DNA from 3 places in the Serratia sp. NPDC078593 genome. Region 2 is predicted to be linked to each of the others. Evidence: predicted binding sites of a transcription regulator. Region 2 holds the regulator's gene; each other region holds the start of a gene.
The links. The regulator PurR, encoded in region 2, represses purine synthesis genes. The targets are predictions, from matches to a motif close to CANGCAAACGTTTGCNTG.
Positions count from the first base shown of each region.

Region 1 (10,314 bases), on a different contig from region 2:
ACTTGCTCCATCATATTGATTTTACGACCGATGCGATCCATGAATGGCACAACCAGATTTAGGCCGGGCATCAGGGTTTTGGTATAACGGCCGAAGCGCTCCACCGTCCATTGATAACCTTGCGGTACAATTTTGACGCCAGCAAAAACTACGATAAGCGCCACAATGATGATGATCGGTATCAGGGTAAACATGGCATAACCTCCTGTCAGACATATGTAAATAGATTTTACGTCACGCGTCGGGGAATGCCTAATGATTCAACCTCACGTCATGTTTAATTATTCCAATTTGGCATGTTGCTAATAATTTTAATTCATTTCATGACGTTCCCGTTCTTGGTTACAGTTTAGTTAACGCGGGTTTTCCGTTCAAAATTTTGTCATTTCAATTTGCGACTATGCTTTTTGAAACCTCTTTTACGGCAAGGATGGTTATGGACTCGATTAACATCAATGAATTGTCGCAGAATAAAGATCGCTGGTATGCGATCGTGGAAGAGATGCTCGCCGAAGCAGGTGTGCGTATTAACGGTAACCAGCCATCTGATATTAAAGTGAAAAACCCTGCGTTATTTAAACGTATCCTGCAAGAGGGGTCGTTGGGTTTTGGCGAGAGTTATATGGATGGCTGGTGGGATTGCGAACGGTTGGATATTTTATTTACCCGCATTCTGCAAGCCGGTATTGATAAACGTCTGCCGCAGAGTCTGACTGATATTGCGCGCATTGCTTATGCTCGGCTATTCAACCGGCAGTCGCGTAAGCGTGCCTGGCAGGTGGGCAAAGAGCATTATGACATTGGCAACGATCTGTTTAGCCAGATGCTCGATCCGTATATGCAATATTCCTGCGGCTATTGGAAAGACGCGCAAACGCTGGAACAGGCGCAGCAGAACAAACTGAAGATGATTTGCGAAAAGTTGCAGCTCAAGCCGGGTATGTCGCTGCTAGATATTGGCTGCGGGTGGGGTGGGTTAGCCCAGTACGCGGCAGAAAATTACGGTGTGAATGTCTATGGGGTCACTATCTCCGCGCAACAGCAAAAAATGGCGCAGCAGCGTTGTGCCGGGCTGGCGGTGGAGATTCTGCTACAAGATTATCGCGATCTTGATTTACAGTTCGATCGCATCGTTTCGGTTGGCATGTTTGAACACGTTGGGCCGAAAAACTACGAGACCTATTTCAGCGTGGTGGCGCGTAATCTAAAACCAGATGGTTTATTTTTACTGCATACCATCGGCTCTAACCAAACCGATCTGAATGTTGATGCTTGGATCGATAAATATATTTTCCCAAACGGCTGTTTACCGTCGGTGAAACATATTGCCGATGCCAGTGAGGGGCGGTTCGTGATGGAAGACTGGCACAATATTGGCGCAGATTACGATCGCACCCTGATGGCATGGTATGAGAATTTCAAACAGGCTTGGCCAACATTAGCCGATAATTACGGCGAGCGTTTCGAGCGGATGTTTACCTATTACTTAAACGCCTGCGCCGGGGCATTCCGTTCACGTAATATTCAGCTTTGGCAGGTGTTGTTTAGCCCACAAGGGGTTGCGGGGGGCGTACGGGTTTATCGCTAAGCGTCGTGCTCTTTTACTGGCTACGAGCGCGATTGCGGAAGTCGTGACGCGCCTGAAAAGGGAAGCCTCATTGCGAGGCTTCCTCTGCGGTTCTTTAGCTGAACAAGATATATCAGTACAGCAGCGCATACAGTTGGCGGCGATATTTAGCGGCCAGTGCATCGCCGGTGCCGAGTGCGGCGAGAATATCCATCAACGTTTTACGTGCGTTGCCATTAGCGGCAGCCAAATCTGTCTTCAAGTGCCCCATCAAGCGTTCCAGCGCTTCTTCATTGCGCCCAACCTGATGTAATTGCAACGCCAGTTGTACCGCCAGGTCGACGTTGGCGGGATCTTGTTCGACCTGCTGTTGTAGTTGCTGAATCTCAGGCGTGTCGGCAGCCTGTTTCATTAATTCAATCTGTGCCACCAGACCTTGATAGCGGGTATCACGATCTTGCAACGGGATGGTTGCTAACACGGCTTCGGCTTCATCAAGGCGGTTCAGCGTTAGTTGGGTTTCTGCCAACGTTAGGCCAATATCACCGCGTTGATTGCTACTCTGCCAGGCTTCGCGCAGCAGTGGCAGGGCATCAATGGCTTTGCCCTCTTGCAACAACTCATTAGCTTGCGCCAGTTTGAGATCCTCTTCTTTTGGCAGGAAGCGTTGCAGAAACTCGCGAATCACCTCTTCTGGCTGTGGCCCTTGGAAACCGTCTACTGGCTGGCCATCTTTAAACAAATAAACGGTTGGCAGCGATCGCAGCCCAAACTGCGCGGCGATGGCTTGTTCAACGTCGCAATCCAGCTTTGCCAGTATGAACTGACCCGCGTATTCCGCGGCCAATTTGTCCAACATCGGCGTGAGTTGCTGGCAGTGCTGGCTGCGTTCAGACCAGAAGTAAAACAGCACCGGAATGGACATCGATTGTTCCAACGTCTGATGCAGGTTAGTTTCGTTAATATCAATAACAGTCGGTGCTAGCATGAGTTTCTCTCTGATCTTGCGAGTCGATGTAAGACTAGGTGGGGGCAGGGGCGAGCCCCTTCAACCCCGGTAATGGAATTAACCGTTGCTGCGTAATAACCAGTCCAGCGCGCGGCCAGGCAAAATGCGGCGCAAGACGCTTAACGCGTGTGCCAACAAGGTGACGGGATAACGCAGTTTGGCTTTCGGGCTTTCAAGCGCGTGTCGCAGTTTCGGCAGCACCGCTTCTGGCGGCAATGTCAGACGTTTGGCAATGCTGGGGTTGTGTACCGGCCGATCGCTGCGCGTTTGGTTGACGTTTTGTGTGAAATGGGTGGTCAACGGGCCGGGCTCAATCAGGCTGACCTGAATGCCGGTGCCATGTAATTCCATGCGTAATGCATCAGACCAGGCTTCCAGCGCAAACTTGCTGGCGGCATAGGCACCGCGCCCGGCGCTGGAGACTAACCCCATCACTGAGCTGGTCTGAATAATACGCCCCTCGCCATGGGGCAACATGGCTGGCAGCAGTAATTGCGTTAACTGATGGGTGCCAAACAGATTCGTGGAAAACTGTTTCTCGAGTTGCTGGCGGGAGACGCCGCTGAGCGGGCCGTAAACGCCGAAACCGCCGTTGTTAAACAAGCCGTACAATCGCCCACCGGTCATGTCGATGACCTGTGCCGCTGCGCGTTCAACGCTGGCACTGTCGTCCAGATCCAGCTCAATGCCCTCCAGGCCAAACTGTTGCATATTTTCTACGTCCTGCGCTTTACGGCAGGCCGCCAATACGCGATACCCGCGTTGACGCAAATCCTGTGCTGCGATCAGGCCAATGCCACTTGAACAACCGGTTATTAATACCGCTTTTTGCATAACTTTACCTAGTGTACAACCCTATTTAGTGAGACTCATGTTTTACTAGTGGTTTCAGGCGTTCCGCCATCCAGTTGGCGATAAACGGCTGTGCATCCCGGTTGGGATGTAGCCCGTCGTCTTGCATCCACTCCGGTTTTAGCACGACTTGCTCCATAAAGAACGGTATCAACGGAATGTTGTACTGCTCGGCAAGTTTTGGGTAGATCGCGCTGAATGCCTCAGTATAACGGCGGCCGTAATTCGGCGGTATGTGGATTTGCATCAGCAGCGGCTGCGCTTTCGCCTGCTGCGTCAGGGTGATGATCTGGCTGAGATCGCGCTGTATCTCTGGTGCCGGGAAGCCGCGCAGGCCGTCATTGGCGCCCAGTTCAATTAGCACCCAGCGTGGTTTATGCTGTTTTAATAACGCAGGCAACCGTGCCAACCCTTGCGCGGCGGTATCGCCGCTGATGCTGGCATTAACCACCGAAGGTGTATCAGCGGCTGTCTGCCATTGATCGGCCATGAGCGTTGGCCAGGCTTGCGCCACCGGCAGACGATAACCGGCGCTGAGACTATCGCCAAGAATCAATAACGTATCGGCGGCAGCCGCACGTAAACCGAACACGCTTAACAGCAAAAGGAAAGGAAAATGCCAGCGGAAAACGTTCTTGAAGTTCATCATCTTAGTAAACACGTTGGTCAGGGTGAGCATCAGCTCACCATCCTTACCGGAGTCGAGCTGGTTGTCAAACCCGCACAAACAATTGCCTTGATTGGTGAGTCAGGTTCAGGCAAGTCAACCTTGCTGGGGATATTGGCCGGGTTGGACGATGGCAGCGCAGGTGATGTCCATTTATTGGGGGAATCGCTGACCGCCTTGGATGAGGAAGGCCGCGCCGCGCTGCGCGCCAAAAATGTGGGTTTTGTGTTCCAGTCATTCATGTTGGTACCAACGCTTAACGCGCTAGAAAATGTGCAATTGCCCGCGTTGTTGCGTGGGGAGAGCGATCGTCAAAGCCGTGAGCAGGCGCGACAACTGTTACAACAACTCGGGTTAGGTCAGCGTCTTAACCACTTGCCGGCACAGCTTTCCGGTGGCGAACAGCAGCGGGTTGCGCTGGCGCGCGCCTTTAGTGGTCGGCCACGGGTGTTGTTTGCCGATGAGCCGACCGGTAACCTCGATCGTCAAACCGGTGAACGGATTGCTGAACTGTTATTTTCGCTTAATCGTGACTTTGCTACCACCTTGATATTGGTGACGCATGACGAAACGCTGGCGGCGCGTTGCCAGCGACGCTTGCGCCTGCGCGAAGGCAAGCTGTGGGAGGAAGCATGATTGGGCGCTGGTTTTGGCGTGAGTGGCGTTCTCCGTCACTGTTGATTGTTTGGCTGGCGTTGACGCTGTCGGTTGCTTGTGTGCTGGCGCTGGGCAGCATCAGCGATCGAATGGATAAAGGGTTGAGCCAGCAAAGCCGTGACTTTATCGCTGGCGATCGGGTACTGCGCAGTGCGCGGCCGGTGCCGGCAGATTGGCTGCTGGCAGCAAAACAACAGGATTTACAGGTGAGTCGCCAACTGTCGTTTACGACGATGACTTACGCAGGCAATCGTCCCCAGTTGGTCAATGTTAAAGCGACCGATCTGGCTTATCCTCTGTATGGCTTACTCGAGACACGCCCAGCTAACGTTAAGCCTCAGCCTGGTACGGTATTAGTTGCCCCGCGTTTGTTGGCGCTGATGGCGATTAAGGTCGGCGATAACCTGGAGGTGGGCGACACGACATTGCGCATTGCCGGGGAAGTTATTCAAGAGCCAGACGCCGGTTTTAATCCTTTCCAGACCGCGCCGCGCATTCTCATCAATATGGCCGATGTTGACAAAACCGGGGCGGTGCAGCCGGGGAGCCGGCTAACCTATCGCTATATGTTTGCCGGCGCACCGGCAGATCTGACGCGTTACGAACAGCAGTTGATGCCGCAACTGCAAGCCGACCAACGATGGCAGGGGCCAGAAGATGCAGGCAGTGCGCTGGGTAAGTCACTGCAACGTTCGCAGCAATTCTTACTGTTATCGGCATTATTGACGCTGCTGCTGTCGATTGCCGCAGTGGCGGTGGCGATGAGCCATTATTGCCGCAGCCGTTACGATCTGATTGCGGTACTGAAAACCTTAGGCGCTGGGCGCAAAGCGTTGCGTCGTTTGATCATTGGGCAATGGCTGGCGGTATTGTCGTTGGCGGCCGCGTGCGGCAGTGCGATCGGGCTGGCATTTGAAGCGCTGTTAATCCGTTTGTTGGCACCGGTGTTACCGAGTGAGCTGCCTGCGGCTGGTGGCTGGCCGTGGCTGTGGTCGATGGGGGCGCTGGTGCTGATCTCTGTGCTGGTGGGTATACGGCCGTATCGTCAGCTGCTGGCAACTCAGCCGTTGCGCGTGTTACGGCGTGATGTGGTGGCTAACGTCTGGCCATTGCGCTATTTCTTGCCGGTCACCGCCGTGGTGGTGGTGGTATTGCTGACGGTGCTGATGGGAGCCAGCACACTTTTGTGGTCAATCTTGGCCGGTATGGTGGTGTTGGCGTTACTGTTGGGTGGCATTGGCTGGGGCAGTTTACTGTTGCTGCGTCGTATCACCGTGCGTAACTTGGCGTTGCGGCTGGCGATCAATCGTCTGTTGCATCAGCCGTGGGTGACGGTTAGCCAACTGGCGGCGTTTTCGTTGTCATTCATGTTGCTGGCGTTACTGCTGGTACTGCGCGGGGATTTACTGGATCGTTGGCAACAACAGTTACCGCCGGAGACGCCGAATTATTTCTTACTCAACATGACAGGCGAACAGGTACCGCAGGTGAAGGCATTCCTGCAACAGCAGCAGGTCGCGCTGGAAACTTTCTATCCGATTGTGCGGGTACGACTGACGGAAATAAACCAAGAGGCAGCGACCGAACGGGTACATGAAGACGATCCTGGCGGCGAGGCCGTAAACCGTGAGCTGAATCTCACCTGGTTGGCAGAGCGACCGGCGCATAACCCCTTGACGGCGGGTGATTGGCCACCGAAAACCGGCGAAGTGTCGATGGATGAAGGCGTGGCTGAACGATTAAACGTTAAGCTGGGCGATACGTTGACGTTCAGTGGGGATACGCAATCATTTAACGCCAAAGTGACCAGCCTGCGGCAGGTAGATTGGGAAAGCTTAAAGCCAAACTTCTACTTTATTTTCCCGCCGGGCGCGCTCGACGGTCAACCGCAAACTTGGCTGACCAGCTTCCGCTATGACGGCGACGGCAGCATGCTCACGCAATTAAATCGTCAATTTCCGACGCTCAGCCTACTGGATATTGGTTCAATCCTGCAACAGATTAGCGGCGTTTTGCAGCAGGTAAGCCGTGCTCTGGAAGTGATGGTGGTCTTGGTGGTGATCTGCGGCGGTTTATTGTTGCTGGCACAGGTGCAGGTTGGTATGCGACAACGGCGGCAGGAACTGGTGGTTTATCGCACCTTGGGTGCCGGTAAACGTCTGTTGCGCAGCACGCTATGGTGTGAGTTTGCGCTGCTCGGGTTTGTGGCGGGGATTGCCGCCGCCGTCGGCGCGGAGGCGGCACTGTGGTTGTTGCAAAGCCGCGTGTTCGACTTCCCGTGGCAGCCGACGCCGATATTGTGGTGGTCATTACCGGCATTGAGTGCGCTGCTGCTGTCGCTGTGTGGCGGTTGGCTGGGTGTGCGTTTGCTGCGCGGTCAGGCGCTGTTTCGCAGTTATCAGGATTAACCACGTTATTTTAGCTGGGTAAATGCGGGCGCAGCCATGCTACGCCCCTACATGCACGGCAAAGTCATCGGGCTAGACGTAGTAGTGAAGAGTTTCGCCTGAGTTAAACGAATGCGAGTGAGGGCGGGCGCAGCCATGCTACGCCCGGGTAATGGTACCAGCGATACCGATTACAAAAGCTGTTGTTGGGCCCAGGCCAAACCACTGTGATAGTCGGGCGGCAGCAGTGGTGCGAGTTGCTGTAGCGTGTGTTTCAACGCGCTCGCCTCGGGATTGTTGAGATTTATGTGCCCGACCTTACGGCCTTCGCGAACTTCTTTGTCATACCAATGCAAATGTACCAGCGGCAACGCCAGCCACGCGTTGTTCACTTGCGTACCAATCAGGTTGATCATGACTGACGGTGTATTGACCACCGGCGTTGGCAGTGGCAGGCCGAGGATCGCCCGCAGGTGCAGTTCGAATTGGCTGATTGACGCGCCATTTTGCGTCCAGTGGCCGCTGTTGTGTACGCGCGGTGCCAATTCGTTAATCAGCAGATGATCACCGACGATAAAACACTCCATCGCCATGACGCCGACGTAATTTAGCGCATTGAGGATCGCCGAGAGCATTTGCTCAGCTTGTTGTTGCAGTGCCGGGTTTGGCGTGGGTAATGCCACGCTGGTGCGCAGAATACCGTCTTCATGCAGGTTGTGGGTTAGCGGGTAAAATACGCATTGGCCATCGTGGCCGCGTGCGCCGACCAGTGATACTTCACCAGAAAAATTAATGCCTTGCTCGACGATGCATTCACCGTAGGCATCGTCAGGCAACAGGTTCTGCTGGCCTGGACGCAAGCGCCATTGCCCGCGTCCGTCGTAGCCGCCAACGCGGCGTTTGACTATTGCCAGTTCGCCCAGCTGGCTAAATATCTGCGGCCACTCAGCGGCATCCGTCAGCAGTTGCCACGGTGCGGTCGCTAAGTTGAGCTGGTCGAGCAACTGTTTTTGCGTGAGGCGATCGGCCAACCGCGGGAAGATATCGCGATTAACGAAGCTGTTGTGCGTTGCCAGTTCGCGCGTGAGTGCCGTTTCCGGCCAGCGCTCAATTTCAGCGGTAATCACACTGTTTTGATAAGGGACAGCTTCCGGTTCGGCGTCTAATCCGACGGGATAAACGGCGATGCCTAAGGGTTCACCCGCTTGGCGCAGCATACGCCCCAACTGACCATTGCCTAATACACAGACCGGCTTCATGCTTCCTCCCTGGGATCTGGGTTGTTCAGCACCTCATCCGTTTGCGATTGACGCCACTCGGCCAGACGTTGCGCCAGTGCGGTATCGTGCAGTGCCACAATCTGCGCCGCCAGTAACGCGGCATTTGTTGCGCCAGCCTTGCCAATCGCCAGCGTACCGACCGGAATGCCGCGCGGCATCTGGACGATGGAATACAGGCTATCAACGCCGCTCAACGCTGCGCTCTGCACCGGCACACCCAGCACCGGAACGAGTGTTTTCGCCGCCAGCATACCTGGCAAGTGCGCGGCACCGCCGGCTCCGGCGATAATCACATCAAAGCCGTTGCGACTCGCCTGTTCGGCAAAGCTGAACAGTTTATCCGGCGTACGGTGGGCGGAAACGACTTCGACGTGGAACGGGACATCAAGCGAGGTCAGAATATCGGCCGCGAATTGCATGGTGGCCCAGTCACTTTTGGATCCCATTACAATTGCGATTTTAGCCCCAGCATTGGTGGCTGAAGCAGCGTTGGCTCCCATGGGTGTAAGGCTCCTGTAGAGTGTACCAGCGTCGGCCTGTTGTCTACGACGGCAGACCGTTTTAGGGCGTAGAGCATATCATGGGTAAACGGCAAGGAAAACGGTTGCGTCGAGGGTTTTCACCGTCAAAATCGCGAAATTTTTACCGCGGCGGTGAGTCAGTCATTTGAAAGGGAAAGGCAATCAGCTCGACGGCATCGGCGCTGACTTTAATCATCGAGCCTTCAACGTGCCAGGCACCTAACACTGCGCGGTGCGCGTCGCCAGAGCTCAATGACAATTTGTGCACGGCAGGGCGATGCGTATGGCCATGAATCATCCAATGCACATTGTGGCGGACCATCGCCTGCTCAACAGCTTGCGGATTGACATCCATGATCTCCAATGATTTATGCTGATTACTTTGCTGACTGCGCGCCCGCATATTGGCGGCAATCTTCAAGCGCCAGCGCAAAGGCAGGGCGAGGAATAGCCGTTGAATCCACCGTTTATGCACTTTGTGGCGGAATTCCTGATATGCCCGATCGTCGGTACACAGCGTATCGCCATGCAGGATCAAGATGCGTCGGCCGTACAGTTCGATAACCTGTTCTTCAGGCAGCAGTATCATGCCGCTGGCTTTGGCAAAGCGTTGACCGAGCAGGAAATCACGGTTGCCGTGGATGAAATAGCAGGGAACACCGGCGCGTTGCAGCGTGTTCAATGCCGCGGCGATCTCGCCGTGCAACGGTTCGGGATCGTCGTCGCCAATCCACGCTTCAAACAAATCGCCAAGAATATATAGCGCATCCGCATGGACTGCTTCTTGCTGCAAAAAACGCAGAAAACCGGCAGTAATTGCCGGTTCCTGTGCGCTGAGATGCAAATCTGCGATGAACAAGGTGCTCATGCAGTTGCGATTACTCGCTGACGCTAACGCGGGTGATGACCACGTCTTCAACAGGCACGTCTTGGTGCATGCCGCTGCGGCCGGTTTTCACGCCTTTAATGGTGTTGACGACGTCCATACCTTCAACGACTTCAGCAAATACGCAGTAACCCCAGCCTTGCGCGTTCTCGCCACGGAAGTTCAGGAAGTCGTTATCTGCGACGTTAATGAAGAACTGGGCAGTCGCAGAGTGCGGATCGTTGGTGCGTGCCATCGCCAAGGTACCAACGGTGTTTTTCAGACCGTTGTTTGCTTCGTTTTTGATTGGCGCCTGCGTGTTTTTCTGGTTCATGCCCGGCTCAAAACCACCGCCTTGAACCATAAAGCCATTGATAACACGGTGGAAAATAGTGTTGTCGTAGAAACCTGCGCGGCAATAGTTCAGGAAGTTTTCAACGGTGACCGGTGCTTTGTCTGCGAAGGTCTTGATGACGATGTCGCCGTGATTGGTGTGGAAAGTAACCATA
Region 1 covers NZ_JBNNGK010000002.1:62,058-72,371, forward strand. The annotation lists gene ACQKDS_RS02320 (SPFH domain-containing protein) at 1-194, opposite strand, end outside; gene cfa (cyclopropane fatty acyl phospholipid synthase) at 437-1,588, shown strand; gene ACQKDS_RS02330 (co-chaperone YbbN) at 1,701-2,555, opposite strand; gene ACQKDS_RS02335 (SDR family oxidoreductase) at 2,634-3,410, opposite strand; gene tesA (multifunctional acyl-CoA thioesterase I/protease I/lysophospholipase L1) at 3,436-4,074, opposite strand; gene ybbA (putative ABC transporter ATP-binding protein YbbA) at 4,045-4,731, shown strand; gene ybbP (putative ABC transporter permease subunit YbbP) at 4,728-7,160, shown strand; gene purK (5-(carboxyamino)imidazole ribonucleotide synthase) at 7,331-8,398, opposite strand; gene purE (5-(carboxyamino)imidazole ribonucleotide mutase) at 8,395-8,919, opposite strand; gene ACQKDS_RS02365 (UDP-2,3-diacylglucosamine diphosphatase) at 9,062-9,808, opposite strand; gene ppiB (peptidylprolyl isomerase B) at 9,819-10,313, opposite strand.
Region 1: purE (5-(carboxyamino)imidazole ribonucleotide mutase) is a predicted target of PurR. The motif match lies at 9,013-9,030, and genes of this name have one in related genera.

Region 2 (10,314 bases):
GAGCGACTGCTGCGTCCGGTTCAACCGTAACCGCACTCCCCTGATTGAGCGTAGCGTTGTCATTGTATTTTTATCACCCAATCACTAGACGACCGGTCTATTAAAGCAGGATGCATTATGAAAATTGAAAAACTATTCACCCCGATTGACGTGGGCAACATCACACTACCCAATCGCGTATTCATGGCTCCGCTAACGCGTCTTCGCAGCACGGAACCCGGTGATATTCCGACGCCAATGATGGCCGAGTACTATGCACAACGTGCCAGTGCAGGCTTGATTATCACCGAGGCCACACAGGTTTCTTTCCAAGCCAAAGGCTACGCGGGCGCGCCAGGCTTACACACCCCCGAGCAGATTGCCGCCTGGAAAAATATCACGCAGGCAGTACATGATAAGAACGGCCATATCGCCGTGCAGTTGTGGCACGTTGGACGTATCTCACATGACAGCCTGCAACCAGGCCAGCAGTCCCCGGTAGCGCCGTCCGCTATCAATGCCGATACGCGAACGACGGTACGTGATGAAGCTGGTGCTTGGGTTCGGGTACCTACTTCCACGCCTCGGGCGCTGGAAACAGAGGAAATTCCTGGCATCATCAATGATTTTCGTCAGGCAACCGCCAACGCACGTGATGCTGGTTTCGATTTCGTTGAACTGCACGCAGCGCACGGTTATCTGCTGCATCAATTTATGGCCCCCGCGTCTAACCAGCGCACCGATCAATATGGTGGCAACATCGAAAATCGTACCCGTCTGACACTGGACGTGGTTGACGCCAGCATTAACGAATGGGGTGCGGAACATATTGGCATTCGCATTTCACCGCTTGGCCCATTCAACGGCTTGGATAACGGCGAAGATCAGGAAGACGCAGCGCTGTATCTGGTGGAGGAGTTGAACAAGCGCAATATCGCTTTCCTGCACATTTCAGAACCTGACTGGGCGGGTGGCAAACCTTACTCCGATGCCTTCCGTGATGCGGTACGTGCCCGTTTTAGCGGCGTGATTATTGGTGCCGGTGCCTACACGGCGGAAAAAGCAGAGACGTTAATCAATAAAGGCTTTATTGATGCCGCTGCCTTCGGCCGCGATTATATCGCCAACCCCGATCTGTTAGCGCGTTTGCAACAAAACGCGCCGCTCAATGAACCTAAACCAGAAAGCTTCTACGGCGGCGGTGCCGAAGGGTATACCGACTACCCAACGCTCTAAGCGCTGGCGCCACGGCCGGTATCCGTTACCGGCCGTGGTGAAAGTGCCTCGCCGCACGTTGAATTCCTTTATCCGACAACGTTATACTGCTTTAGCTTTACTCTCTACGCCGCCAAGCTCGGCAAAATCTGCAATCAGAGGAAATTATGCGCTTACTCCATACCATGCTCCGTGTCGGTGATCTGCAACGCTCCGTCGACTTCTACACCAAGGTATTAGGCATGCGCTTACTACGTACCAGTGAAAATACCGAATACAAATATTCACTGGCGTTTGTAGGCTATACCGATGAAAGCGAAGGCGCAGTGATTGAGCTGACCTATAATTGGGGTGTCGACAGTTACGAAATGGGTTCTGCATTTGGTCACTTGGCGCTCGGCGTTGACGATGTCGCCGCAACCTGCGATCGCATCCGTAACGCAGGCGGCAACGTCACCCGCGAAGCCGGGCCAGTAAAAGGCGGCACCACCGTCATTGCCTTTGTTGAAGATCCCGACGGTTACAAAATTGAACTGATTGAAAACAAGCATGCCGGCCACGGCTTAGGTAATTAGTATTGAGGGCGCTTTCTGCGCCCTTCTTTATCCCCGCGAGATAACTCCCTGCAACTCGGCGTGAAATTTGCCATAATACGCGCTGCATTCGATGAAGATAAGAAACTGATGGCCGAAAAAAGTGATCTTAACGCCCTGTGTGGTCGTTTTCGTGGGTTTTATCCCGTAGTAATAGATATAGAAACCGCTGGCTTTAACGCGCGCACCGATGCGTTACTTGAAATTGCCGCCGTCACGTTAAAAATGGATGAAGACGGCTGGTTGCAACAGGACGAAACGCTGCATTTCCACGTCGAACCCTTTGAAGGCGCGAACCTGCAACCGGAAGCGCTAGCGTTCAATGGCATCGATCCGAGTAATCCTTTACGCGGCGCAGTGAGTGAATATGATGCACTGCATGCTATCTTCAAGGCTGTGCGTAAAGGTATTAAGGATCAAGGGTGCAACCGGGCGATAATCGTGGCGCACAACGCCAACTTCGACCACAGTTTTCTGATGGCAGCCGCGGAGCGTGCCGGGTTGAAACGCAACCCGTTCCATCCGTTTGCCACCTTTGATACGGCGGCGTTAAGCGGCTTGGTATTAGGGCAAACGGTGCTGGCAAAAGCGTGTATCGCCGCCGGTATGCAGTTTGACAGTAGCCAAGCTCACTCAGCGTTGTATGATACGGAACAAACCGCTCTGCTATTCTGCGAGTTAGTCAACCGTTGGAAACGCCTTGGCGGCTGGCCCTTAGCCATCGATAACCAAGACTGAACAATAAAAACGGGCGGCATAGGGATTACCCCGTGCCACCCGTTATCATTAACATCAACCGCGATTAAGACTGCTGGTCTTCTTGCTGTTTGTACTTCTCTGCCGTCTCTTTAATCAACGGCTGCAATTCGCCACGCTGATACATCTCGATAATAATATCGCAACCGCCGACCAATTCACCGTCAACCCACAATTGTGGGAAAGTTGGCCAATTGGCGTACTTCGGTAACTCAGAACGAATGTCTGGGTTTTGCAAAATATCAACGTAAGCAAAACGCTCACCGCAGGCCGATAATGCCTGAACAGCCTGGGCTGAGAAGCCGCAGTTAGGTAATTTTGGTGAACCCTTCATGTACAGCAGGATCGGGTTCTCAGCAATTTGTTGCTGAATTTTTTCAATCGTCGTCATTTTATTGCTTCCTCAAGCCACATCATGGCTACAACATGCATCTCGCTGGCTATTGTAGCGGCTGGATACCCCGCAAAAAAACGCTATCTTTTGCAAGGGCATTCCGACTGCGTCTCCACACAGCGCTGATAACGCCATTATGGTCAAAACCTAGCTGCAGATTAACATTTTTAACCCGCATTTTTCACCCTAGATTTCCCCATCCGTACAGTTGGGTAACCTCTCTCGGTGCGATTAGAGTGATATTGATGTCGCCTCTACCCGCGCTATTTTTTTTATTATTAAAAATGCTATTAACGTTTTCTCACAATATGGATTATTATTTGCAGGTTATTCACTGTTTTATCGCGTGTCTTTACGGAATACTGTCGCGGGTTCCTGTCCAGGGTTGGTGTCGTCAACATGCGTTTAATTATTGCGCTTTTTGCGTTGTTGTTTGCTCAAGTGTTGTTAAATTTGGCACAGGCTGCGCCATCGTCTGGCGTTAGCGCTGATCTACGTAAAAGCCATGTGAATGAAGCACGGCTGAGCGAACGTAAAAAAAAGAAAGCAGAAAAGGCCGCTAAAAAGGCCAAAACCACCACGCCGCAAAAAACGCCTCGATTAAAGACGATTAAAAACACAACCATCAAAACGGCTAAAAAATCCACCCGGGTTAAATCAACACGCAAAGCGATACACAGTGCGAAAATAAACGTCACACCGCCCAAAAAAGGCTACAAAAAAGGTTATGGTCGCCATCGCACCGCTGGTTTAACGAACACGCATCGGTTACGCAGTGAAAAGCTGCAGCACAATACTCGTCCACCGAAACTCAGTGCAGCACATAAAAAACGCTATCAACATGCGAAGCAGACCGCCTTGGCCAAGCTGATGAGCCAAATGGGTAAACCCTATCGTTGGGGGGGCAGTTCGCCACGCACCGGTTTTGATTGCAGTGGGCTGGTTTATTATGCCTATAAAGATGTGATGAAAATCAAAATGCCGCGCACCGCTAACGAAATGTACCATTTGCGCGATGCCGCTCCAATCAAGAAAAACGAGCTGGAAAGTGGTGATTTGGTGTTCTTTCGCATCAACAATCGCGGTGTCGCCGACCATGTTGGCGTCTATCTTGGCAACGGTCAGTTTATTCAGTCACCGCGCACCGGCGAAGAGATTCGTATCAGCAAACTCAATAGTGACTACTGGCAAAGCCATTACATCGGCGCTCGCCGCGTGATGACACCCAAAACCATTCGTTAATATGCCATGACGCAATCTAACATTGGGCAACATGCCTCTCTTCATCCAATCTGCGGATGCTTTGACCAAAGCGTGATTTAGCACGCTTTAAACCTTTTATTCACCTTAAAAGTTGTTAAGATTAATAACCACAATAAAAACAAAGCCATTTATACCCAAGATAATTCGAGTTGCTTGTAGGCGGCAACTGAATGAATCCCTGGGAGCATAGCCCACTATGTGACCAGGGTGACGGAAGGCAGCCAACACTCAAGCAACGTGAAGTATGAAGGGTTATCGTTGATGCCGATGCTTAACGGCCAACGTTGGAACAATAGCGCTGTATATAAAGGAGAAAGCAATGTCGTTTGAATTACCTGCACTACCATACGCGAAAAATGCCCTCGAACCGCACATTTCCCAAGAAACCTTGGAATATCATTATGGTAAGCATCACAACACCTACGTGGTAAACCTGAATAATCTGGTGAAAGGCAGCGAGTTCGAAGGCAAATCGCTAGAAGAGATCATCAAAACCTCTAACGGCGGTGTGTTTAACAATGCCGCACAGGTGTGGAACCACACCTTCTATTGGCATTGCCTGTCACCACAAGGTGGCGGCGAACCGACTGGCGCAGTCGCAGAGGCCATTAACCAATCCTTCGGTTCTTTTACTGCCTTCAAAGACGCATTCACCAAATCAGCGGTGGGCAACTTTGGTGCTGGCTGGACCTGGCTGGTGAAGAAAGCCGACGGCTCATTGGCTATCGTGAACACATCCAATGCCGCCACGCCGCTGACCGGTGAAGACAAACCCTTGCTGACCGTGGACGTTTGGGAGCACGCTTATTACATCGATTACCGTAATGCGCGTCCAAACTACCTGGAAAACTTCTGGGCATTGGTTAACTGGGCATTCGTGACAGAAAACTTGGCGTAACGGCCGTGAGATAAAAGGTGCCGTTCTGTTTAGGAACGGCCCTTCTTTTAGCGAGATCAGTTCAGTGCAGCGGTAAAGCTAAAAACAATAATTAATGCCAGTGCGCACACCGTGGTGAACAAAGACATTTTCAAATCGGTATCCATGAGAAGCTCCTGATCAAATTATTTGGATAAGCATAAAATCCACAACCTTGGTGCGTCAAATCATTTTCCCACAGTTCGCCGATAAAATCTTGTTGTCTATAACTCCTATTAGATCTTCCCCTTTTGCTCAATATGCGACAAAATTCGCAGTTCACTACTGCGTAGCGGTCAATGCGTCCCTCCTGAGTCAAGTGGCTGACAACTTCCACACTAAAAACCAAGTTTTCGTGACTCTAGAGAAGGATCTACGCGGGCAAACGATTAACAACATGCTTACATGCTGCAACATGTGGGTTCAGGAGTCATTCTTTACATGGCAACGATTAAAGATGTGGCCAAACGCGCGGGCGTTTCCACCACCACCGTTTCGCACGTCATCAATAAGACCCGTTTCGTCGCCGAAGAAACTAAAGCGGCCGTTTGGGCTGCCATCAAAGAGTTACACTATTCACCCAGCGCCGTGGCACGTAGCCTGAAGGTTAACCACACTAAATCTATCGGTCTGCTCGCCACGTCCAGTGAAGCGCCCTATTTCGCCGAAGTGATTGAAGCCGTGGAAAACAGCTGCTACAGCAAAGGTTACACACTGATTCTGTGCAACTCCCACAATAATCTCGATAAACAACGCGCTTATCTGGCCATGCTGGCGCAAAAACGTGTCGACGGTCTGCTAGTGATGTGTTCCGAATATCCCGATCAACTGCTCGGGATGCTGGAGGATCACCGCAATATTCCGATGGTCGTCATGGATTGGGGCGCAGCACGCGGCGATTTCACCGACAGCATTATCGATAATGCCTTTGAGGGCGGGTATCTGGCGGGGCGTTACCTGATTGAACGCGGCCATCGCGACATTGGCGCCATTCCCGGCCAACTCTCACGTAATACCGGCGGCGGCCGTCACCAAGGCTTCCTGAAAGCGTTACAAGAGGCCAATATTGACGTTCGCGATGAATGGATCGTCCAAGGTGACTTCGAGCCAGAATCCGGTTACAAGGCGATGCACCAGATTTTGTCACAAAAACACCGCCCCACCGCCGTTTTCTGCGGTGGTGACATTATGGCCATGGGCGCGATCTGCGCCGCTGATGAACTCGGTTTGCGCGTACCACAGGATATTTCGGTGATCGGTTATGACAATGTGCGCAATGCGCGCTATTTCACCCCGGCGCTGACCACTATTCATCAACCCAAAGAGCGCCTCGGCGAGATGGCATTTACCATGTTGCTGGATCGTATTATCAGTAAGCGTGAAGAGTCGCAGGTGATTGAAGTCCACCCTAAGCTGATCGAGCGTCGCTCGGTCGCCGATGGCCCCTTCGTTGATTACCGCCGCTAAGCATTATTGCCGGGGCGCCTTCTCAGGGCGTTCCGGTAGGTTCTCTTCACTCAACCATTCCTGATTCAGCGTGTCACTGTCACCAAGGTAATCCAATAACCAGGCCATCGCCGGTGATTGCGCATTTTGTTGCCATGTCAGGCAACAGGCGCTGGGTGGAAATGGCTCAGGAAGTTGCAGCGATACCAATTCCCCACGCTGAACCTGCGGCAACACACGATGGGCGGGCACCATGCCGACACATAAACCGCTGCACAAGCAATCCACCGCGGACACCCAATCTGGCACCACCAACCGCCGCTGGTTATCCAGTGACCACGTCACGCGTTTTGGCAACGTTCGCGACGTATCCTCCAACACCAATGAGGGATACGGCCGTAGTTGCTCATCATTTAGCGGCCCCGGTAACCCCGCTAACGGGTGATCGGCACTCACGACACACAGCCAGTTCATAAAACCCATATCGCGAAAAGCAAAACCACCACCGGTTGGAACCGCGCGGGTTGCACCAATTGCCATATCTGCCCGGCCATCGATTAACGCATCCCATACGCCGTTAAACACTTCCGGTTGTACCAACAGTTCTACATCTGGAAAATGGCGATAAAAATCCAGTACCAACTGTCGGCTACGCTGCGGCTTAACAATGATATCGACGGCTATCTTTAACTGCCCGCGCCAACCGTTAGCGACCTGCTGACATTGACGCCGCGTGTTGAGCATTTTTTTGATAACATCGCGTGCTTCATGAACAAATAGCGCCCCCGCGGGCGTCAACTCCACATCACGGTGACGGCGCTCAAACAGTGGTACGGCAAGCCATTGCTCCAACTGACGCACGGTATAACTGACCGCAGACGGCACACGATGTAACTCCTGTGCCGCCGCGCTAAAACTGCCGGTGCGCGCAACCGCATCAACAACATCAAGGGAATATTCAGACCACATCGCTTTGCCTTCAATTTTTTTAACAGCACTTTGCAAATATTACCGTTTCACAAGCAGAGATCCAGCCAGATACACTTGCGGCGCTAAAAAAAACCTGCACCAACATAAAATTAATGAGAAAGACCATGCGAAACTTTGGATTTATGTTCTATCTGGCTGGCTTAAGCATGCTCGGCTATCTGGCCACAGACATGTATCTGCCCGCCTTCGGCGTGATGCAGCAAGAACTGCAAATTTCTGCCGGCGCCATCAGCGCCAGCCTTAGCATTTTTCTCGCTGGCTTCGCCTTTGCGCAATTATTGTGGGGGCCACTGTCCGACCGTCTGGGTCGTAAACCGGTTTTATTGATCGGCCTGACGCTGTTCGGCCTCGGCTGTCTTGGCATGATGTGGGCGGATAACGCCGTACAACTGTGGACACTGCGCTTTATTCAAGCCATTGGCGTCTGTTCTGCCGCCGTTAGCTGGCAAGCGATCGTCATCGATCGGTATCGTGAAGGCAGCGCAAACCGCGTATTCGCCACCATTATGCCATTGGTTGCACTGTCACCCGCACTGGCACCGTTGGTTGGCGCATGGCTGTTAAATCATATGGGATGGCGTTCAATTTTCGCCGTTCTGCTGGGTATTACCCTTCTCCTACTGCTGCCAACGCTGCTGCTCAAAGACAGCTCACGGCAGGAAGCCGCGGCACAGGGCAAAAGCGGCATAGGTTTCCTGCAGTTGCTGAAATCACCGGTATTCAGCGGTAATGTGATGGTATTCGCCGCCTGTTCAGCCGGTTTCTTCGCCTGGCTTACCGGATCCCCGTTCATACTTGGCAATATGGGCTACAGCCCAAATGACATCGGCCTGAGTTATGTGCCACAAACATTGGCATTTCTGTTAGGGGGATACGGCTGCCGGACGGCGTTAAATCGGATGAAAGGCAACACGCTGCTGCCTTGGCTGCTAGCCGCGTATGGCATCAGCATGCTGGCATTGTATCTGGTGGCAACACTCACTTCACCAACCCTGACCACCCTGCTGATTCCGTTCTGCTTTATGGCGTTGGTGAACGGGGCCACCTACCCGATTGTGGTGGCGAACGCCTTGACGCCGTTCCCAGAAAGCACCGGTAAAGCAGCCGCGCTGCAAAACACCTTGCAGCTCGGTTTGTGTTTTATCGCCAGCATGCTGGTTTCTGCCTATATTGAACAACCGCTATTGGCGACAACGACGGTGATGGTTTCTACCGTGGTATTGGCCGCGCTGGGTTATCTGATGCAACGAGGTAAAACGGTGACGAATCTTCTGGGGGAACACGCTAACTCAGCGTTATAACCGCAAGTGTTAATCGTCACTTAAAAAATATATTTGCCGAGTGCGTTTTACAGTTGAGTAAGCGCCTCGGCAGGCCTATACTCGAAAACGACCTTCAAAAATAACACAGATAATATCTTTGTATTGCAAGTAACTTTGCGGACGCGTGTGGCGTCACAATTTATTTATTGATGCGTTTGCCCAAGCCCCCTATCACTTGGGCCTCTCAGAATTTCCCTCTGTTCATATCGGATATCAGACACCGCGGTGAAGGTTTCCGTTGGTGTACGTATGTGCCCGCAGAAATTGACTACGCTTTTTCTATCGGGCCATAAGTCAGAAGAAAGGTGATGGAGAAGCTATGAGTTCATCGTGTATAGAAGATCTGAGCATCCAAGACAATCATTGGTATCGTATTGCTCATGAAATGCTCAGCATGGCCGATATTGAAATAAACGGTTCACGTCCTTTTGATATACAGGTTAAAAACCCCGATTTCTTTAAACGTGTATTACAGGAAGGTTCGCTGGGTCTTGGCGAAAGTTATATGGATAGCTGGTGGGAATGCGAACGATTAGACGAATTCTTTCATCGCGTCATCGCAGCAGGTTTAGAGCAAAAACTCCCCCGCCACATTAAAGACACGCTACGCATCGCCGCCGCTCGCCTACTCAACTTACAGTCCCAAAAACGCGCATGGATTGTCGGCAAAGAGCATTATGACCTTGGTAATGACCTCTTTACCCTGATGCTCGATCCCTATATGCAATACTCCTGCGGTTACTGGAAGGACGCCACCACCCTCGAACAGGCACAAGAAGGCAAGTTGCGCCTGATCTGCGAGAAATTGCAATTACAACCCGGCATGCGGCTGCTGGATATCGGCTGTGGTTGGGGGGGATTATCGGCTTTTGCTGCCAAAAATTACGGCGTATCGGTTGTCGGCGTGACCATCTCCGCCGAACAGCAAAAGCTGGCGCAACAGCGCTGTGCCGGGCTGGACGTTGATATCCAACTACAAGACTATCGCGATCTGCATCAGCAGTTTGATCGCATCGTCTCCGTTGGTATGTTTGAACATGTTGGCCCTAAAAATTACCGTACCTACTTTAACGTGGTAAAACGCAATTTGAAACCCGATGGATTATTCTTGTTGCATACCATCGGTTCAAATCGGACAGATATGAATGTTGATCCGTGGATCAACAAATATATCTTCCCGAATGGCTGTTTACCGTCCATCAAGCATATTGCGAAAACCAGTGAAGACCACTTCGTGATGGAGGATTGGCATAACATCGGTGCGGATTACGATCGCACGTTGATGGCATGGTATGAACGCTTTCAACAGGCCTGGCCACAGCTGTCTGCACGTTACTCTGAGCGGTTCGAACGCATGTTCAGTTATTACCTGAACGCTTGTGCTGGTGCATTTCGCGCGCGTGATATTCAATTATGGCAAGTGGTATTTAGCCCGAAAGG
Region 2 covers NZ_JBNNGK010000005.1:83,061-93,374, reverse strand. The annotation lists gene ACQKDS_RS07760 (TetR/AcrR family transcriptional regulator) at 1-30, shown strand, start outside; gene ACQKDS_RS07755 (alkene reductase) at 118-1,215, shown strand; gene gloA (lactoylglutathione lyase) at 1,362-1,769, shown strand; gene rnt (ribonuclease T) at 1,845-2,525, shown strand; gene ACQKDS_RS07740 (Grx4 family monothiol glutaredoxin) at 2,590-2,934, opposite strand; gene ACQKDS_RS07735 (C40 family peptidase) at 3,337-4,179, shown strand; gene sodB (superoxide dismutase [Fe]) at 4,520-5,098, shown strand; gene ACQKDS_RS07725 (YnhF family membrane protein) at 5,155-5,244, opposite strand; gene purR (HTH-type transcriptional repressor PurR) at 5,558-6,583, shown strand; gene punR (DNA-binding transcriptional activator PunR) at 6,587-7,531, opposite strand; gene punC (purine nucleoside transporter PunC) at 7,657-8,853, shown strand; gene cfa (cyclopropane fatty acyl phospholipid synthase) at 9,194-10,314, shown strand, end outside.

Region 3 (10,314 bases), on a different contig from region 2:
CTATTAATCAATTAAAGCTCTACCATATGGAAAAGATTCGCTTAGAAAATGAAAAATTTTCCTTAATTAAAGAGTTGGAAACATCATCGTATCTCGACCCATTAACCAATATCTATAATCGCCGCAAGTTCTTTCGTCAATGCGCAGCGCTCGATGACAGCAGCTACCCACTCGCATTCTGCCTCATCGACATCGATAACTTTAAAGTCCTTAATGACACTTACGGGCATGACGTCGGCGATCGCGCACTCGTCGCATTTGGTGAGCTATTGCGCGGCGCTTTCCGCAGCAATGATATTTTTTGTCGTTACGGTGGTGAGGAGTTCGCGGTCATCCTTGGCCATTGTACCTTACAGCACGCCCGTGCAGTGATGGAAAAACTGCGTCAACAAACACACCTGTTGCAGTTACCTTTGGCCGAAGGCGGCAGCGTGAGTTTTACCATCAGCTGCGGGATTGCTGAGGTTTCCCACTTTAAACAGTTACAAACGGCGATCAAAAAGGCGGATGAAGCGCTGTATTTTTGCAAGAAAAACGGTAAAGACAGTATCGCAACACACCCGGATATTCATTTTCTCTAAGCCTGTGTTTAAAATAATTAACCTTATAATTTTTATCACTAATTCAACTAAGTTACTCAGTTTATTGGTTTATCTGTCTTTCATTGTTGCTAACGCCGGCTAACGCCGAACAAGCGCACGTTTAATCCTCGACCCTCATCGATAATTTGTGGTGTGATGGCGCTTCAATAACAGGATAATCCGGGTATACTCCTTCATCTTTTTGATCATGCCCAAATCATGCAAGTGACGTCATGACGACAACTGAGCGTATCCTCGCAAACGTGGCAATAACGGTTTGGAGGGACATCAGATTGCCAATAACGAAACAGCTTGACGTATACCGGAACTATCCAGGTTTGGACACGCGCCTGACGAGGATGCTGTAACGCGCTATGACTCAATACGCCTCCCCGATTTTGACATCACTGCTTGATACTGATGCTTACAAGCTTCATATGCAGCAAGCAGTATTCCATCGCTATTCCACGATCGCAGTCGCGGCGGAATTCCGCTGCCGTGGCGACGAGTTACTGGGAGAATATGCCGATGAAATCCGTGCGCAAATCGCGCTGATGAGCCAACTGGTGCTAACGGAAACTGAATATCAGTATCTCTCAAGCCTGCCCTTCTTCCAGCAGGATTATCTTAACTGGCTGCGCCATTTCCGCTATGATCCGCAACAAGTCAGCATTGACGATCGCGACGGTAAATTACACATCCGTATCACCGGGCCGTGGCGCGAAGTCATCCTGTGGGAAGTGCCATTACTGGCCATGATCAGCGAAGTGGTGCACCGCCACCGTTCGCCGCAGGTCACACCTGATATGGCCGTTACTCAGTTACGCAGCAAGCTGGCTGAATTCAAAAAAATGGCCGCAGATGTGGATATCTCGCGCTTCAAGCTGATGGATTTCGGTACTCGCCGCCGCTTTTCACAAGCGGTACAGCACGCTATCGTCAGCACCTTAAAGGAAGAATTCCCTTATCTGGTCGGTACCAGTAACTACGCTCTGGCGCACCAACTCGGCCTAACGCCAGTCGGTACCCAAGCGCACGAATGGTTCCAAGCTCATCAGCAAATCAGCCCCGTGCTGGCAAACAGCCAACGCGCCGCGCTACAGGCCTGGCTGGATGAATACCCAAAGCAATTGGGCATCGCCTTAACCGACTGCATCACCATGGACGCCTTCCTGCGCGATTTCGGCCCACAGTTTGCCAAACATTATCAGGGCCTGCGGCATGACTCCGGCGATCCCTTCGCCTGGGGCGAGAAAGCCATCACCCACTATGAAAATCTCGGCATCGATCCGGTCAGTAAGACGTTGGTGTTTTCTGATAATTTAGATTTGGAGAAAGCCTTGGCGCTATACCGCCGTTTCGACCAGCGCGTCAATCTGGTCTTCGGTATCGGCACGCGCCTCACCTGCGACATTCCCGATGTCAAGCCATTGAATATCGTAATCAAATTGGTGGAGTGTAATGGTAAACCCGTCGCTAAATTGTCTGACAGCCCGGGCAAGACCATTTGCCAAGACAAGGCCTTTGTCAACGCCCTGCGTAAAGCGTTTGATTTACCGCGCGTAAAAAAAGCCAGCTAATGACAAAGCCGGGTGAAATCCTCACGCCGGCTTTTATCTCTTTGCCTATCATCCCCGCCCTTTTCCCCTACGCCAAGAAATAATGTTGCATCATTCTGACGATTTCTACTTGTGCTCTGCACTGCGGCAAGTAACATAGTCGAATCCCCATTTTCTTGGGTTGTTAGCTATTTCTTACATCAAATCAATTAAAGAGAGAAATCTATGAGCGTAGTGCCTGTATGCGACGTGCTGCAAGGACGTGCTGCGGTTGACAGTGAAGTCACCGTGCGCGGCTGGGTGCGTACCCGGAGAGATTCTAAAGCTGGTATCTCCTTCCTCGCCGTTTATGACGGCTCCTGCTTTAATCCGTTACAGGCCGTTGTTAATAATTCTCTGCCGAATTATCAGGATGAAGTTCTGCATCTGACCACCGGTTGCTCTGTTGAAGTCACCGGTAAAGTGGCCGCCTCACCCGGCGAAGGCCAAAGTTTCGAACTGCAAGCAACCGCAATTAGCGTCGTAGGCTGGGTGGATGATCCCGATACCTACCCGATGGCGGCCAAACGTCACAGCATTGAGTATCTTCGTGAAGTCGCCCACTTGCGCCCACGTACCAACCTGATTGGTGCCGTTGCGCGTGTGCGCCACACCCTGGCGCAGGCTATTCACCGCTTCTTCCATGAAAACGGTTATTTCTGGGTTTCAACACCGCTGATCACGGCCTCGGATACCGAAGGCGCGGGTGAAATGTTCCGCGTATCAACGTTGGATATGGAAAATTTGCCACGTGACGATAAAGGCGCGGTCGACTTCGGCCAGGATTTCTTCGGTAAAGAAGCCTTCCTGACCGTATCCGGTCAGTTGAACGGTGAGACTTACGCTTGTGCGTTATCTAAAGTTTACACCTTTGGCCCAACCTTCCGTGCAGAAAACTCCAATACTAGCCGCCACTTGGCTGAATTTTGGATGATTGAGCCAGAAGTCGCCTTTGCCAGTCTGGACGATGTCGCAGGCTTAGCGGAAAGCATGCTGAAATATGTTTTCCAGGCAGTTTTGAACGAACGTGCCGACGATATGCAGTTCTTCGCTGAACGCGTAGACAAAGATGCCGTTGAACGCCTGAAGCGCTTTGTGTCTTCCGATTTTGCTCAAGTGGATTATACCGACGCCATCGACATCCTGGTAGCATCCGGGCAAACCTTCGAAAACCCAGTGTCTTGGGGTATCGACCTCTCTTCAGAGCATGAGCGTTATCTGGCCGAAAAACACTTCAAGGCGCCAGTAGTCGTCAAAAATTATCCAAAAGACATCAAAGCATTCTACATGCGTATGAATGAAGACGGTAAAACCGTGGCGGCAATGGACGTATTAGCCCCGGGTATCGGCGAAATTATCGGTGGTTCACAGCGTGAAGAACGCCTCGATGTGTTGGATCAGCGCCTGGAAGAAATGGGGCTAAATAAAGAGGATTACTGGTGGTATCGCGATCTGCGTCGTTACGGCACCGTTCCACATTCTGGCTTCGGTTTAGGTTTTGAGCGCTTAATCGCCTATGTGACCGGGGTACAAAACGTGCGTGACGTCATTCCATTCCCTCGTACGCCACGTAACGCGAGCTTCTAATTTATTAAATCTGCGCGTTTTACTACCATTTTGTTACAAAACAAAGGCCAGCCTCGCTGGCCTTTCGCATTTTTTATTCTTGACCTGCGTCACAAAGTTCCCTTTCATTAATATTTAGTTACACAATGTTTCTTTTTGAAACCTGATTAGGGTATTAGTATCATTTTCGTTCTAGATTAACCTGACGGTGAATGGAACACTGCATGCAGACACAGAACGACACCAATCTATCAACAATAGTTCCAAAAGAATTATTGTCGGCAGTGGCAAGGTGTCCGAATAACACCAATGAGGGTAATTATAATGATGAAGCGCAACATTCTTGCAGTGGTAATCCCGGCTTTGTTGGCTGCCGGTGCAGCAAACGCTGCCGAGATCTATAACAAAGATGGCAACAAGCTGGATCTGTACGGTAAAGTTGACGGCCTGCACTACTTCTCTGACAGCAAAGGCGATGATGGCGACCAGTCATATGTCCGTTTTGGCTTCAAAGGTGAGACTCAGATTAATGACCAACTGACCGGTTACGGCCAGTGGGAATACAACATTCAGGCTAACAACAGCGAAGGCGGTTCTGATGCTCAGGACGGCAACAAAACGCGTCTGGGCTTCGCGGGTCTGAAATTTGCCGACTACGGTTCTCTGGATTACGGCCGTAACTACGGTATCGTCTATGACCCAATGGGCTGGACCGATATGCTGCCAGAATTCGGTGGCGACTCTGCAGGTAGCGACAACTTTATGGTTGGCCGTTCTACCGGTCTGCTGACTTACCGTAACAACGATTTCTTCGGTCTGGTTGACGGCCTGAACTTCGGTGTTCAGTATCAAGGTAAAAACGAGCGCGACGATATCAAACGCTCCAATGGCGACGGTTGGGGTGTGTCCTCTACTTATGAAACACCAATCGGTGTGGGTATCTCCGCAGCCTATGCGTCATCTGACCGTACCGATGGCCAGACTACCGCAACCTATGGCCGTGGCGATGGTCGCGCTGAGCAGTGGGCAACTGCGCTGAAATATGACGCGAATAACGTCTACTTGGCAGCAATGTACGGTGAAACACGCAACGCCACCTACATTAAAAACAGCAACACCAACAGCGCACAAAACGGCGCTACCGGTTTCGCTAACAAAGCACAGAACTTAGAATTGGTCGCTCAGTATCAGTTCGATTTCGGTCTGCGTCCTTCTCTTGCCTACGTTCAGTCCAAAGGTAAAGATATCGAAGGTATCGGCGATGCTGACCTGATCAAATATGTAGAAGTCGGTGCGACTTACTACTTCAACAAAAACATGTCTACCTATGTTGATTACAAAATCAACCAGTTGAATGACAACAACCCGCTGGGTCTGAACACCGACGATATCGTAGCAGTGGGTCTGGTTTACCAGTTCTAATTCGTTACACACTTAACGGTGGTTCGCCATCGCGACGTGATAAAACAGGGCTTCGGCCCTGTTTTTGTTTTTAGGTACGGTAAATTATTATGCTACCGGTATCCCCTTTCCCGTCATTTTTTGTGCTGAATATGCACTCATCACAAGATCGATGTGTTTTTCTCGCAAACGGTTGGCAAAGCGCATGTCTGGCGCTACCCTGATGTCTCTGACAGCTTAACTCTAAGCCATGGAAGCATCTGACATGTTTGAAAACATCACCGCAGCACCTGCCGATCCTATTCTGGGTCTGACTGACATTTTCCGCGCGGACGCTCGTCCAACTAAAATTAACCTCGGTATTGGCGTCTATAAAGACGAAACGGGCAAAACGCCGGTGTTAACCAGCGTAAAAAAAGCCGAGCAATATCTGCTGGAAAATGAAACCACCAAGAATTACCTCGGTATTGAAGGGATCCCGGCTTTCGCCACTTGCACACAGGAACTGCTGTTCGGCAAAAATAGTTCAATTATCGCTGATAAACGCGCTCGCACCGCGCAAACGCCGGGTGGCACTGGAGCGCTACGCGTTGCAGGTGATTTTATCGCCAACCAAACCGACGCCAAACGTGTGTGGGTCAGTAACCCTAGCTGGCCTAACCACAAAAACGTGTTCCACGCTGCAGGTTTAGAAGTACTGGAATACGATTATTATGATGCAGCTAATCATTCACTGAACTTCGATGGCCTGATCGCCAGCCTGAAGCAAGCACAGGCGGGTGATGTGGTGGTGTTCCACGGCTGCTGTCATAATCCAACCGGTATCGACCCAACCCCTGAACAATGGACACAGCTGGCTGAGTTGTCTGTCGCCAACGGTTGGTTGCCACTGTTTGACTTTGCCTATCAAGGTTTTGCTAACGGTTTGGAAGAGGATGCCCAAGGGCTTCGTATTTTCGCGGCAAAACATAAAGAACTGATTGTTGCCAGCTCTTACTCTAAAAACTTTGGTCTGTATAACGAACGTGTCGGTGCCTGTACCGTTGTTGCTGCTGATAGCGAAACTGCCGATCGTGCATTTAGCCAGGTAAAAGCCGCTATCCGTGCTAACTATTCCAACCCACCGTCACACGGTGCTGCCGTGGTTGCCACGATCCTGAGTAATGAAGCGCTACGCGCCATCTGGGAGCAAGAGCTGAGCGACATGCGTCAACGTATCCATCGCATGCGTCAGTTGTTCGTGAACACCTTGCAAGAAAAAGGGGCGAAGCAAGACTTCAGCTTCATCATCAATCAGAATGGAATGTTCTCTTTCAGCGGCTTGAGCAAAGAACAAGTACTCCGTTTACGTGATGAGTTTGGTGTCTACGCAGTGAATTCTGGCCGCGTCAACGTAGCAGGCATGACGCCTGACAATATGGCACCGCTGTGTGAAGCCATCGTCGCCGTGCTGTAAAACAGTATTCCACCCATAGAAAAGGGGCGCCAAGCGCCCCTTCGTTATTTCTGCCGGGAAATAACGTTACCAGACTGCCGGCTCTTCACGCAGGAACGGGTTGGTTTGGCGCTCATGGCCAAAGGTCGACATCGGGCCATGACCTGGAATAAACGCCATATCATCACCTTGTGGTAACAATTTAGTACGAATAGAGTTGATTAATGCTTGATGATCACCGCGAGGGAAATCGCTGCGCCCCACACCGCCATTAAACAGCACGTCGCCCACTAACGCCAGACGCGCGTTTTCGTTGATGAACACAATATGTCCTGGAGTGTGCCCGGGGCAATGCAATACTTTCAACGCCATCTCACCAACCTGGACACCATCGCCTTCGGCTAACCATTTATTCGGTGTCAGTGGCGCGCACTCTTCCATACCAAACATACGGCTTTGTGCAGGTAACCCTTCCAGCCAAAAAGCATCCTCTTTATCTGGACCGTAAATCGGTATCTGATAATACTCAGCCAGTTCCGCTGCCGCACCAACATGATCGAGATGCCCATGCGTCAATAATATTTGTGTCAGCGTAACCCCGGCTTCCGCGACTGCAGCCTTAAGCTTTTCAGCTTCGCCACCGGGATCCACCAGCGCTGCCTGCTGCGTGCTTTCACACCAAACCAGCGTACAATTTTGACTGAACGCAGTAACAGGAATAATTTGATATTTCATAAAGCCCCAAACTCACTGAGCCGAACCTTTCTGGCCGACACATTCAATCAGGGTACAACATTAACTACCAGGTTCGTGCTGGGCCGGTATCAATGTGTACGAAGTTGCTACGTGGATAATATCCTACACCGCCTGCCCGCATTTTTAACGCGGCTTTGCGAATATGACTCAACTGGATACCTTCAATATGGAAATCCATCGCCTGCCCTTTGGTGTGATAGCTGTGCTTCGCCACACCACGGCTGCGGCCACGTAACGCATTGTTGGTACTCAGCGATCGATAACCTGAAATCAGTTGCACGGGTTTCGTGGTACCCAACAGACTTTGCAGACGGAAAAGCTGATCAAACAACTGTGGGTCAATTGATTTGACTTTATTCGCGCGATAATCGCGGAAAAGATGATTTAAGCGGGCTAACTCTTCTTTATTGTAACCTTTACCATCAAAGAATTCCGCTTTAAGCGACTCTCCCGTATTGAGATTATTGATCAACAATATACGTGGGCGAGAAGTAGAAAGGCTGGCAAACGCTTGCCCGGGCAGCAGTGCTATACCCATGGCGGCAGTACCTAAAGCCAGCCATTTACGACGGTTATGATCTATTGTATCCATGTTTACGTTAAATCCGGCAAAAATATCAAAAAATATGCACAAAAAAGCGCACTGACCGAACCATAACCGCCCAGACAGGCTGAGTCAACCATCGGTATCCCTTGGTGTATCGGCGCTCATCGCCTGAGCGCCAATAACATGGTCCAGTATTCTGACCGTTATTTATTTATAATTACTGCATTTATTGCATTAATTTTTCGGCCTGAGCCAAAATTTGTGCGCCGGATCTCGCCGTATTATCGTAATTGTAAATATCTGTACGGAATTGTGGCTTGCCGTCTTCAGAAACCCAGGCGGTTAAATAATACAATTTAACCGGGATACGCTGACGAATATTGACGAACGTGGTATTACCTTGTTTTAAGGTCGAAGAGACGCGACTATTGTTCCATCCCGCATCCTGCAACAACATATTCGCCAAATCGGACGCTTTATTCACACGAACGCAACCAGAACTCAGAGCACGAATATCTTTCTGGAACAAATTATGGTTCGGCGTATCGTGCAAATAAATAGCATCTGAACTCGGCATATTGAATTTGAAACGGCCTAGCGAGTTACTGGCTCCCGGCGCTTGGCGAATACGATACGGGAAGTTACGTGCAGAGACTCGACTCCAATCAATCATCGAGGGATCAATGACTTCTGCATCATTGCTCCAACCGGAAAGTATCGTGTATCCGTGTTTTCTGAAGTAGCTGGTATCACGCATCGCTTTCGGCACAATATCTTCACGCACCAAGGTTGTTGGGACATTCCAAGGCGGATTGACCACCACATTGTTCAATGCGCTGCTCATCATCGGCGTTTTACGGCTCGGACGACCCACAATCACGCGTGATGACAAGACTTCAGTTCCGTTCTGGTAATAGCTCAGTGAATAATTAGGGATGTTAACCATAATGCCATTGCTGACATGCCCCGGCAGAATGCGTAACCGTTGAATGTTCAACGCCAGCAACGAAGCTCGCATTTGCGGCGATACGTTTAGCCACTCACGCGTTCGCACACCGACGATGCCATCCGCACTCAGCCCCTGCCATTGCTGAAAGCGTTTAACCCCCTCAACCAACTCCTCGCTATAGCGGTTATCAGCGCTTGAAACCTGGCTCGGTGGTTGTCGCAAGAATGTACTCTCGCTCGGCGCATTAAGATTCTCCACCGATGTAGACGACGGGCTAACTACCGTAGCACGACTGTTACGCAACCCTTCTTCATCGACGGATAAATCATCCATCACCGGCGGCGTATCAGTGTTGTTTACCACTGTGGGCTCTTGAGTGAACAAGCTTGTAGCCGGCGCCTCATTTAGCATGCCGGTTCGCTGCAAAATTTCACGCAGTGCCGGAATGTCATTGCTGGTTTGCCCCGGGCGCAAGCTTGGCCCCCCGCCTACCCGCGGCCAAGGGCGGTTGTCGGCCAGCATTTCTCGCAGCGCCTGATGCATCTTAGCGTACTGTGGATGTTGCGGCGCTAACGATTCAACGAAGATCCGCGCCTTGCCCTGCCGTACCGCCAACTGCCACTGGTTGATTACCGTCGTCGGCGGTGTCGCCAGTTTGTACGGAATGGTACTGTAAAGCCATTGGTTACCGTTGGCTCCGATCGAGGAGACAAATTGCAGGTAGCCTATCATCGCATCCGACAACACAACATCCCGGGCCATATCGCTAATAGCCGGATCGGTGAGCTGCTTAACCCATTGGCTAAACTGCGGCTGGATACCGGAAATAGCTAATTCTGCTAACTGCTGCTGGAACTGCTGTACCGCTTCACGATCCTGCCACATCGGCTGCATGTGATTAGCCGCATACAGTGGTGCTAACGTAGTAAGGTAATGTGGCGTCACGCCGCGTGGTAATGCGGCAAGCAACTCAGAACGGCTTTGCGCTACTGACATGCCTGAGCCAGAGGAAGCAGTGGAAAACGCAGGCACGGCCGCCCATGCAGGTAGCGACGTGGTAAAGCTACCAACAATTGCACAACTCAACGCCAAGCGTCGTACCGTGTTTCCTTTTATAAACAACATCCCTTGCCCCCTGTATGTTTGCAAAAAACACAACAAAGATTACTGATTAATTTAAGTATACAAACAGAAAGGCTGTTTTGCTTTGGGCACAACAGGATTACTGTTTATTTCATAACGCTACTTTACCGTATTGGGTCGTTCTATCGTCTTTGTTATACAAAAAATAGCCACCCCAGGGCGGCTATTTTCAGATTAGTAGGTTGTTTTTTTAAGTTTGCGGTGCTTCTGTCGGATTCATACTCAGCGCAGCGACAGACTCGCTGGCAAAACCACGTAACCCAACAACGTGAACGTGTTCTTGATTTTGGAACACTTTTCGCACCAGCTTGTAGGTGGTGCCTTTTTCTGGGCTGATG
Region 3 covers NZ_JBNNGK010000020.1:19,800-30,113, reverse strand. The annotation lists gene ACQKDS_RS17745 (GGDEF domain-containing protein) at 1-581, shown strand, start outside; gene pncB (nicotinate phosphoribosyltransferase) at 956-2,161, shown strand; gene asnS (asparagine--tRNA ligase) at 2,366-3,766, shown strand; gene ompF (porin OmpF) at 4,070-5,167, shown strand; gene ACQKDS_RS17725 (amino acid aminotransferase) at 5,412-6,602, shown strand; gene ACQKDS_RS17720 (MBL fold metallo-hydrolase) at 6,669-7,316, opposite strand; gene ACQKDS_RS17715 (DUF882 domain-containing protein) at 7,381-7,929, opposite strand; gene ldtD (L,D-transpeptidase) at 8,111-9,958, opposite strand; gene mukB (chromosome partition protein MukB) at 10,167-10,314, opposite strand, start outside.
Region 3: ACQKDS_RS17725 (amino acid aminotransferase) is a predicted target of PurR. The motif match lies at 5,329-5,346, and genes of this name have one in related genera.